Regions from separate parts of the Bacillus sp. MN7755 genome, predicted to be linked through region 3. Evidence: riboswitches for the same ligand, from Rfam matches in the RefSeq annotation. Region 3 holds a riboswitch; each other region holds the start of a gene.

The links. A riboswitch is a leader RNA that binds a small molecule or an ion and turns the genes downstream of it on or off. The one in region 3 is predicted to bind S-adenosylmethionine.
Region 1: another riboswitch for S-adenosylmethionine. It lies ahead of ACYVEC_RS24380 (M20 family metallopeptidase); the one in region 3 lies ahead of ACYVEC_RS11160 (MetQ/NlpA family ABC transporter substrate-binding protein).
Region 2: another riboswitch for S-adenosylmethionine. It lies ahead of mtnW (2,3-diketo-5-methylthiopentyl-1-phosphate enolase); the one in region 3 lies ahead of ACYVEC_RS11160 (MetQ/NlpA family ABC transporter substrate-binding protein).

Annotation. Positions count from the first base shown of each region.
Region 1 covers NZ_BTRL01000025.1:11,054-14,335, reverse strand. Annotated here, with positions in the region: gene ACYVEC_RS24385 (AAA domain-containing protein) at 1-1,443, shown strand, start outside; SAM riboswitch class I at 1,519-1,620, shown strand; gene ACYVEC_RS24380 (M20 family metallopeptidase) at 1,709-2,914, shown strand; gene ACYVEC_RS24375 (Lrp/AsnC family transcriptional regulator) at 3,084-3,282, opposite strand, start outside.
Region 2 covers NZ_BTRL01000012.1:374,348-377,629, reverse strand. Annotated here, with positions in the region: gene mtnX (2-hydroxy-3-keto-5-methylthiopentenyl-1-phosphate phosphatase) at 1-268, opposite strand, end outside; gene mtnW (2,3-diketo-5-methylthiopentyl-1-phosphate enolase) at 265-1,509, opposite strand; SAM riboswitch class I at 1,574-1,681, opposite strand; gene ACYVEC_RS14020 (pyridoxal phosphate-dependent aminotransferase) at 1,746-2,924, opposite strand; gene ACYVEC_RS14015 (carbon-nitrogen family hydrolase) at 2,939-3,282, shown strand, end outside.
Region 3 covers NZ_BTRL01000009.1:16,212-19,493, forward strand. Annotated here, with positions in the region: gene ACYVEC_RS11155 (methionine ABC transporter ATP-binding protein) at 1-761, opposite strand, end outside; gene ACYVEC_RS11160 (MetQ/NlpA family ABC transporter substrate-binding protein) at 774-1,586, opposite strand; SAM riboswitch class I at 1,671-1,785, opposite strand; gene ACYVEC_RS11165 (NAD(P)-dependent alcohol dehydrogenase) at 1,866-2,774, opposite strand; gene ACYVEC_RS11170 (DUF6612 family protein) at 2,931-3,282, shown strand, end outside.

The DNA of each region.
Region 1 (3,282 bases), on a different contig from region 3:
AAAGCAACATCTGCTGATAAGAAGCGTATACAAGAGATTGAAAGTGATCTTCGAAAGCAAAAAGCGAAAATTAAAGAAGTAGAAAAAGAATACATTGAAAATGCGAAAGTAATCGGCGCAACTTTATCGAAATGTGCCATTGATTCACTTATTTACGAGCGTACATTTGATTTAGTTGTTGTAGATGAAGTGAGTATGGCATATGTTCCGCAAATTGCATTAGCTGCTTCACTTGGAAAACGTATCGTCGTTTGTGGAGACTTTTTACAGTTACCTCCAATTGCGATGGCAAACCATGAACTCGTTCGCAAATGGCTCGGCGAAGATATGTTTTACCATGCTGGGATTGTTGAGTCTGTTAATAAATCAGAAGCACATCCGAACCTGTTTATGTTGCAGGAACAAAGACGTATGCATGCGAATATATCTAAGTTTACAAACTCATTTATTTATAAAAATAGAGTATACGATCATCCGTCAGTTTCAGAACGTAAAGAACTTGCGAAACTACAACCGTTCGCAAATGAAGCGAGTATTTTATTTGATACGAGCTTAATGGGAGCTTTTTCGTTAAAGGATGCTGCTTCAGGATCGCGTTTTAATATTATGTCTGGTTTAGTAGCGATGCAAATGATGTTAATCGGACTGTTAGATGGTGTGCAATCGATCGGTGTTGTGACACCTTACAGGGCACAATCCCGCTTTTTATCAACATGTATTAGAGAAATGTTACAGAGAACGAAATATCAACACATACCTGTTTTAGCAGCAACGGTTCATAAGTTTCAAGGGTCTGAAAGAGATATGATGATTTTTGATACAGTTGATAGTTATCCGCAAGAACGCCCTGGCGTGTTATTCTTTGACCATAAAAACCATCGCCTCGTCAACGTTGCAGTGACAAGAGCGAGAGGGAAGTTCATTCAATTATCGGATTGCCATTATATGCGTAAAAATCTTTCAAGAAAACAAGCGTTATCACAATTAACAGCTCATATAGAACGTCATGGAGATGTGTATGATCGTACGACATCAAGGCAATTGTGGGAACGAAAAATATCGAAACGATTACGCTGGTTTATGGAAATGAATCTTGAGGAAACGAAAGGGCTATTAAAAGATATTTTAGCCGCAAAACGAAAAATCATTATTTCACTTCCAAGTACAAAACAAGTAGATAAACGAGTATGGCAAGCGTTAATGCGTACAAATGCGCAAATAACAGTGTATAGTGATGGACCAGTTCCACTGAAAAATGTAAAGTTACAAAGACAAAATAAAGCCTTCCCATTTATCGTAATCGATGATGAAATCTTCTGGGCAGGGGCACCGCTTACATCTCAAATGATGTTTGAAGGTAGTACGGAATTCCCGTACATATGTGCAAGATTGCAAGCACCTGAGACAATTGGTGTATTAAAAGGATTTTTAGATATTCGGTAAATTTGGATAGGAATTCCTTGACTTTTATTTGAAATGAACTTAGAATGAATGTAATTTAATATAATTTTATGAAAATTCTTATCACGAGAGGTGGAGGGACTGGCCCTACGATACCTCGGCAGCGGATTCTTTATGAATACTGTGCCAATTCCAGCAAGGTAACTTGAAAGATAAGAAAGAAGCTCATTTTGACTGTATATACAGAAGCCTCTTTCTATCTTTTAGAAAGAGGCTTTTTTACGTGAAAATAAAAGGAGGAAGAAAAATGGGAGCGACTGGAGTAACGTCACAAAGAAAAACAATTGAAGAGAGTATCGAAAGAAATAAGGAAAAGTACATAGAAACAAGTCATGATATTCATGCGAATCCGGAGATTGGTAACCAAGAATTTTACGCATCTAGAACGTTAAGTTTATTGCTAGGTAGTGCAGGATTCCAGTTGCAGCACAATATAGCTGGTCATGAAACAGGTTTTATCGCACGAAAAAGTTCAGGGAAACAAGGACCAGTTATCGCATTTTTAGCTGAGTATGATGCTTTACCAGGACTTGGCCATGCGTGTGGTCACAATTTAATCGGCACAATTAGTGTTGCAGCAGCAATTGCATTATCAGAAACGCTTGAAGAAATAGGCGGAGAGGTTGTCGTTTTCGGAACACCGGCAGAAGAAGGCGGGCCAAACGGTAGCGCAAAATCGAGTTATGTAAAGGCAGGTTTATTTAAAGATATTGATGCGGCACTTATGATTCATCCGAGCGGAAAAACAGCGACAACGAGTCCTTCACTAGCAGTTGATCCACTTGATTTTCATTTTTACGGAAAAACAGCTCATGCTGCAGCTTCACCTGAAGAAGGGATTAACGCATTAGATGCGGTTATTCAGCTGTACAACAGTATTAACGCACTTCGTCAACAACTTCCGTCAGATGTGAAGATTCATGGCGTTATTACAGAAGGAGGAAAGGCACCTAACATTATTCCTGACTACGCCGCAGCAAGGTTCTTCATTCGTGCAGCAACGCGAAAAAGATGTGCGGAAGTAACAGAGAAAGTGAAAAACATCGCACAAGGGGCAGCGCTAGCAACAGGTACGAAAGTAAAAATCCATCAATTCCAAAATGAAATCGATGAATTACTCGTAACAAAGACATATAACGACATCGTAGCGGAAGAACTAGAATTACTAGGTGAAGAAGTAAATCGTAAAGAAAGACTTGGCATTGGTTCAACCGACGCAGGAAACGTAAGCCAAGTCGTACCGACCATTCACCCGTACATTAAAATCGGCCCAGATGACTTAATTGCACATACGAATGAATTTAGAAAAGCAGCACGCTCAGAATTAGGAGATAAAGCATTAATTACATCCGCAAAAGCATTAGCAAATACAGCGTATCGATTAATTACGGAAGAAGGGCTGTTAGAGAGGGTGAAGGGGGAGTTTAGAGAGGCGCAGAAGAATCAGGGATAAGGGGATTAAGGTGCTCTTTTCGAAGCACAATCTAATTAATAAGTAGAGATATAAAAAAGAACATTGAAATATCAATGTTCTTTTTTTGTTTACTAATCATTGATTTTGTTGGTTTTTCTCATAAAGGAAAAACTTTTACTGTTAGCGGGGGATAATACGTATCCCTTTATCAGAACGACAATTTTTCCTCAAACTCACTCTTTAATACAATTAAAGGAGATGATAAGCCAAATTGCATTAAAGAGTCTAAAAATGTAGCGAGAGAATCCATCGAATCGCTCATGACCTTCATCATATAATTAAACTCTCCGCTAATTCGATATAAATCTGTTACTTCAGGAGCGGCATTACAATATTGGATAAAATCA
Region 2 (3,282 bases), on a different contig from region 3:
TGTCATTTTCATTTACAAATTGTATAAATTCATGAAAACCATTACGAATTTCAGCAGTCTCTATTAAAAATTGAATAATTTCATCGTGCAGATTAGTAGGTATTAATTGAAATAATTGAGAAACACCTTCTTGAATAGATAGCTCTTGTGATAAAATTCTATTCTTTACTTCTTCGGCTTCTGGTGGTGCGAATTTTTCCATAATGGACATAATGTTATCATTATTTGTAATCGTGCCATCAAAATCACAAAATACTTGAATACTCATAATTTCACCTCATGAGAGGGATTTCCCCATATTTGTAGTGCACTATGCAAGTTTATGTCATCTACTTCATGGAGTGGTTTATTTTGCAAAGTAGCATCAATTGCAGCACGGAAAGCTTTACCGCCGCCTTGCGCCCCATTTGGATGTCCGTGTATTCCGCCACCAGCATTAATAACAACATCTTTACCGAAATCTCGTAGAATAAAGGGAACGAAACCAGGATGAATACCAGCAGACGGAACAGAAAAGCTCTTCTTGAAAAATGCATCGTCTTCAGTTAAATATTTTGAGATAGCAAGAGCCTCCTCTTTTTCTAGCGCAACACTTCCGTATGGAGATGGGAATAATGAAAAGTCAGCCCCAGCATAACGTAGTAGCTTTCCGAGTAATAATGGAGATGAAACTCCATATAACTTGGATGCTGAATAAGCACCACTTACAGCAGGATGTGCCATAATAGGAACTGGGATTTCATCATCTTCTGCAAGTGATTGTAGTACATCTAGTCCGTAAGCAAATACGTTAAATAATAGAATATCAGCTCCAGCTTGCACTGCACGTTTCGCATTTTCTTTTAAATCAAAAGTTCGTCCTGTTAAATTTACGGCATATAACGTTTTATGTCCGTATGTTTCATATACGGATTGTAAAACTTCTTTTCCCGATACAATGCGTTTCGTAAGAGGTGTTAATGCATTTTCAAATAATATTTCATCATCTTTTACTATATCTACACCACCAATTGCTTGATCGCGTAATTGCGTTTTTAAATACCCAATATTTCGTCCAATCATTCCTTTAAAAATACTCATTAAAAGGGGACGCTCATGTACTTGTAAAAGGTTTCGAATACCATCTATCCCGAATTTTGGACCAGGAAAATGCTCTTTTAACTCATCTGAAAAAGTTAAATCAATTAATTTTACTTCGCCATCAAGTGATAGCTTTCCAAAGGTAGTCGTTAAAATCGCTGGTAAATCTGGACTGAAGTTTAATAACGGATATTCGATTTTAATAATCCCGCGTTTTACTTTTTTTCGTAAATACGAATTGGTATGTTCTTGTTCAGCTAATTCCTCAATATGAATGACATTGCCTTTATGCTGTTTTAATTGTTCTTGTAATAAATTTGGTAAATGGGTCCAAGAGCCAATTGTTAATCCGAGTGCAATTTGCTCGGCCTTTTTTTCTAAGTTATGTGAATCATCATGGATTAAATACGTCGCTATTATTCCGCTCATTGTTAAAACCTCCTAGTTAAATAAAAAAACCTCTCAGCTAAGGAGAGGTTTTTTTATAACCAGCTCCTTATCTGTCAGCGTAATGCTGCGAGAATTAGCACCGTGTCTACAATTATGTAGATCGGTTGCCGGGTTTCGTCGGGCTCGTCCCTCCACCTGCTCTTGATAAGAAGTATTTAGAAATGTTTAAATTTTTAAGATAACTGAATTTTGTCAGATATTATTCGCGTTGTCAATTATTTTTTGAAAAAATTTAATTTATCAATTCGATTAATGGCTTCTCGTAATCTATCTTCTGTATGCAAGAGACCAACACGGACGTACCCTTCGCCATGTTCACCAAATCCAACACCAGGAGCAACTGCAACGTGTGCTTTGTCTAGTAAAATATCAGAAAATTGCTCAGATGTATAACCTTCTGGTACAGGAAGCCATGCAAAGAATGAACCTGTTGGAATGTCTACATTCCAACCAATTGAGTGACAAGCTGAAATAAGAGCGTTTCTTCGAGATTCGTAACTATTTACAAGGTCTATTACGCAAGACTGTGAACTTAATAGTGCTTCGCGGGCAGCATCTTGAACTGCACCAAAAATACTAACATACATATGATCTTGTAATAAGTTAATTGTTTCGATCACACTTTCATTCCCTACAGCAAAAGCGATACGCCAGCCAGCCATATTGAAAGTTTTCGATAATGTGTAAATTTCGATTCCTGTATCTTTGGCACCGTCTGCTTGTAAGAAACTAACAGGCTTTTGACCATCGAACCCAATAGCACCGTAAGCAAAATCATGAACAACTAATATATTGTGTTTATTAGCAAAATGAATAGTTTCATCAAAAAAATCTTTTGATGCAGTAGCACCTGTAGGATTATTTGGATAGTTTAAAAACATTAATTTTGCACGCTCGGCAATAGAGTCATCAATTTTCGTATAATCTGGTAAAAAATTATTTTCTGCAATAAGCGGCATTGTTTTAAATTGTGCTTTTGCTAAAGCAACTCCTGATAAATAATCTGGATAGCCTGGATCGGGAACGAGAATAGTATCACCAGGGTTTGTAAAACAAACTGGTAATTCTACTAATCCAGCCTTTCCACCAAACAAAATAGCAACTTCAGTTTTTGGATTTACTACTACATCATATTCACGTTGATAGAATGTTGCCACGGCTTCTTTTAAACTTTCATGTCCGCGAAATGGCGGATATTTATGATGAATGGTCTTTTCTGCAGCATCTTGTAAAGCTTTTACGATATGCTGCGGTGTTGGTTGATCTGGATTACCTTGACCTAGATTAATAACATCGTGATCAGCTGCAACGACTTTATTAACTTTTGCAACAAGTGAAGCAAAAAATTGTGTTGGCAATGATGTTACTATCTCAGAAGGTTGGAATAATTTCATACTTTCCACCTCTTTTGAAAGTTGTTACAATTCTAGTGACAAATGATATAATCTTTCCAGTATTTTGTAAAGAAAAAAATGAGAATGGGGCTGAAAAAATGAAAGTCGCATGTATTCAAATGGATATTGTCTTTGGAGATGTAGAAAAAAATATTGAGAATGCTAAAAATAAAATAAGCGAAGCAATGAAGGAAAGACCAGATGTTATCGTCTTACCAGAACTATGGACAACAGGTTATGATTTAACGAGACTTTCTGAAATTGCAGATAGGGATGGATTGGAAACGAAAGAAAAGTTGATAGAATGGTCGAAACAATATGGTGTACATATTGTTGGTGGTTCTATAGCAAAGCAAAC
Region 3 (3,282 bases):
TGTACCTCTTCTGGAATTTTCGCTGCAAAGGCACTATTTACAAATTTCTTTGTTGTTACATGTTGTGGGTTTGTGAAAATATCCTTCACAGTCCCGCTTTCGACTACAGCCCCTTGTTCCATAACAGCAACCTGGTCGCATATACGCTGGATAACATTCATTTCATGTGTAATGAGTAAAATCGTAATTCCGATTTCTTCGTTGATTTTTAATAACAAATCAAGAATAGAATCAGTTGTTTCTGGATCTAAAGCACTTGTCGCTTCATCACTTAATAACACTTCCGGTTCATGTGATAGTGCACGAGCGATGGCCACACGTTGTTTCTGACCACCAGAAAGCTCACTTGGATAGGCGTCTTTTCGATTAAAAAGATCGACAATACGTAAATACTTTTCCACCCTTTTTTCAATTTCTACTTTTGAAATGCCAGCAAGGCGTAAAGGTAGTGCGATATTTTCATAGACGGTAACGGTTTTAAGTAAATTGAACCCTTGAAAAATCATTCCGATTTTTTGTCGCGCTTTTGCTAGTTTTTTTGTCGACAGTGTTGTTAAGTCTTGCTCGTTTACAATGATGTTTCCTGTCGTTGGTTTTTCTAATAAATTTACACAGCGAATTAATGTGCTTTTACCAGCGCCGCTATATCCAATGATTCCAAATACCTCACCTTTTTTTACTTGAAGGGAAGTAGGTTTAAGAGCTTCCACATTCCCTTTTTTTGTTGTAAATACTTTGGATACATTTTTCAATTCAATCATTATCCTCAGCTCCTACCAAGACGGTAAAACAGAACCATCAAATTTTTTCTCGATAAATTCTTTTACTTCTTTAGATTGATAAGCCTTCTTTAATTTATTTACAATAGCATCATCTTTATTTTCAGTACGAACAACGACCCAGTTCACATATGGTGAATCTTTTCCTTCACGGAAAATAGAATCTTTCGCAGGGCTTAATTTTGCACCTAATGCAAAGTTTGTATTAATTGCAGCTGCTTTCACTTCACTTAGTTGTGTTGGCAATTGAGATGCCTCTAATTCAACGATTTTTAATTTTTTTGGATTTTCAATTACATCTTTTGCAGTCGCTTTTTCTGTAGCTTTTGGATCCACTTTTAAAACCCCTGCTTTTTCAAATAGCTTTAAAGCGCGAAGTTCATTCGTTGGGTCATTTGGTACAGCAATTGCATCGCCCTCTTTTAAGTCTTTTACATCTTTTATATCTTTAGAATATACGCCCATAGGGAATGTTACAGTTGAAAATACTTCAGTTAATTTCATATTGCGTTCAGATTTAAATACGTCTAAATATGATTTCGTTTGATAGCTATTTACATCGAGACTTTTTTCATCTAAAGATACGTTTGGTGCTACATAATCATTAAATACTTTTATATCGATTTCGAGTCCGTCTCTCGCTGCCACTTCTTTTACCTTTTCAAAAATTTGTTCATGCGGTCCACCTGTTACGCCGACAGTAATCTTTTTCTCATCTAACGCTTTTACCTCTTTATCTGAACCCCCGCTACATGCGCCTAATAATAGTACCGCCCCACTTACAATACTCAATAATACCTTTTTCATCTATAATTCCCCCTTAATATACGTTTCAAAATAAAAAGCACCTCTCAAAATAAGAGAGGTGCCGAATAGACAAAATAGGTTCCTCTCTTATCTTCCAAAACGAAAACTCGTTTTGCAGGAATTAGCACCTTAGCTTATACGTCATAAGCTCGGTTGCCGGGCATCATCGGGCCAGTCCCTCCGCCACTCTTGATAAGAGTATGTGTATGTAGTTTTTTAATATGGTACTAATAGTAAATCTTACAAAAAGAATTGTCAACGTTATTTTCTGAATATATTTTATTTTAAGATAATCGAGACATTCCCTTTTTTATGCCCTTTTTCTACATATATATGAGCTTCAGCAATTTCTTCTAATCGGTAAGTTCTATCAATAACGGGTTTTAAATTTTCTGTTTCAGTTAGTTTTTTTAGTAGAAACATATCTTCTTTACTGACCTTTGCCATCATGCCATTAACAGAGACATATACACCAGTAGGCGTTAATGCTTTTTTTCCAAGGGATCTTTTATGTTTTCCAACAGCATCAAATATAATATCATAGTATTCCCCCTGCTTAGTAAAATCTTCTTTTGTATAATCAATTACTTTATCAGCTCCTAAAGATTGCACTAGTTCAAAATTTGAATGACTACAAACAGCTGTAACGATTGCGCCGAAATATTTAGCAAGTTGTACGGCAGCTGTTCCTACTGATCCAGATGCACCATATATTAGCACTTGTTGCCCCCTTTTTATACGGGCCTTTCTTAGGAAGTGTAGTGCCGAAGTTCCGCCAAAGGGAATAACTGCTGCTTCCTCATACGTCACATTGGTAGGCTTTAATGTTATTAATCCACTTTCATGTACACATGTATATTCTGCATAACCACCGACATTAAGCTCTGTTAATGCAAAAATTTGATCTCCTTTTTTAAATTGAGTTACATCTGTTCCTATTTCTTCGATTTCACCGGATAACTCTACACCGAGTATAGGCTTTCTCGGTTTTCTAAGTCCTAATACAAGTCGCATAGGAATCCAAAATAAGAGAGGGCTATTAAATCCGCGTATTCTACAATCTCCAGTCGATACACTTGTTGCGTGAATTTTAACTAATACTTCATTCTTTTTAGGGATAGGTTTCTCTGCATCTTGAAGTTTGAGAACATTGGGTGGTCCATACTTTGTGCAAATTATTGCTTTCATAATGACCTCCTGAAATGAGTTGTTGTTATTTACATCATATTTAGCTAATTCTTTAAAAATGTTGCTATGAGAGGAATAAAGTTAAATAGGGAGATTAAAAATTATATAGATTTCAGAGGGAAACAGATGATATCCTTTTGGAAAGGAGGGGTAATTATGAAAAAACTTATTTTAACTTCTAGTTTAGTCCTTGCAATCAGTCTAGGGGTAGGGTGTAGTAATGAGAAAACAGCAAAGACGGATGAGCTGAAAAAAGAATCAGTTCAAAAAGAAAAGGAATTAACGGCGAAGGATGTTTTCAAGAAAACGAACGAAGCTTTTAAAAATGAAGAACATGTAACGATGACATATGGTGTAGGGGTAAAAGCTGAGGGAACAGAGATGGATATATTAAAGGCTAAGATGCAATTAGAGCCAAAGACAAAGAATTCTCGTTCTGAAATGAATATTTCCGGTACAGATGTTGTAGTGTATACTGTGGATGGTAAAGTTGCTGGTGAGGTAAAAA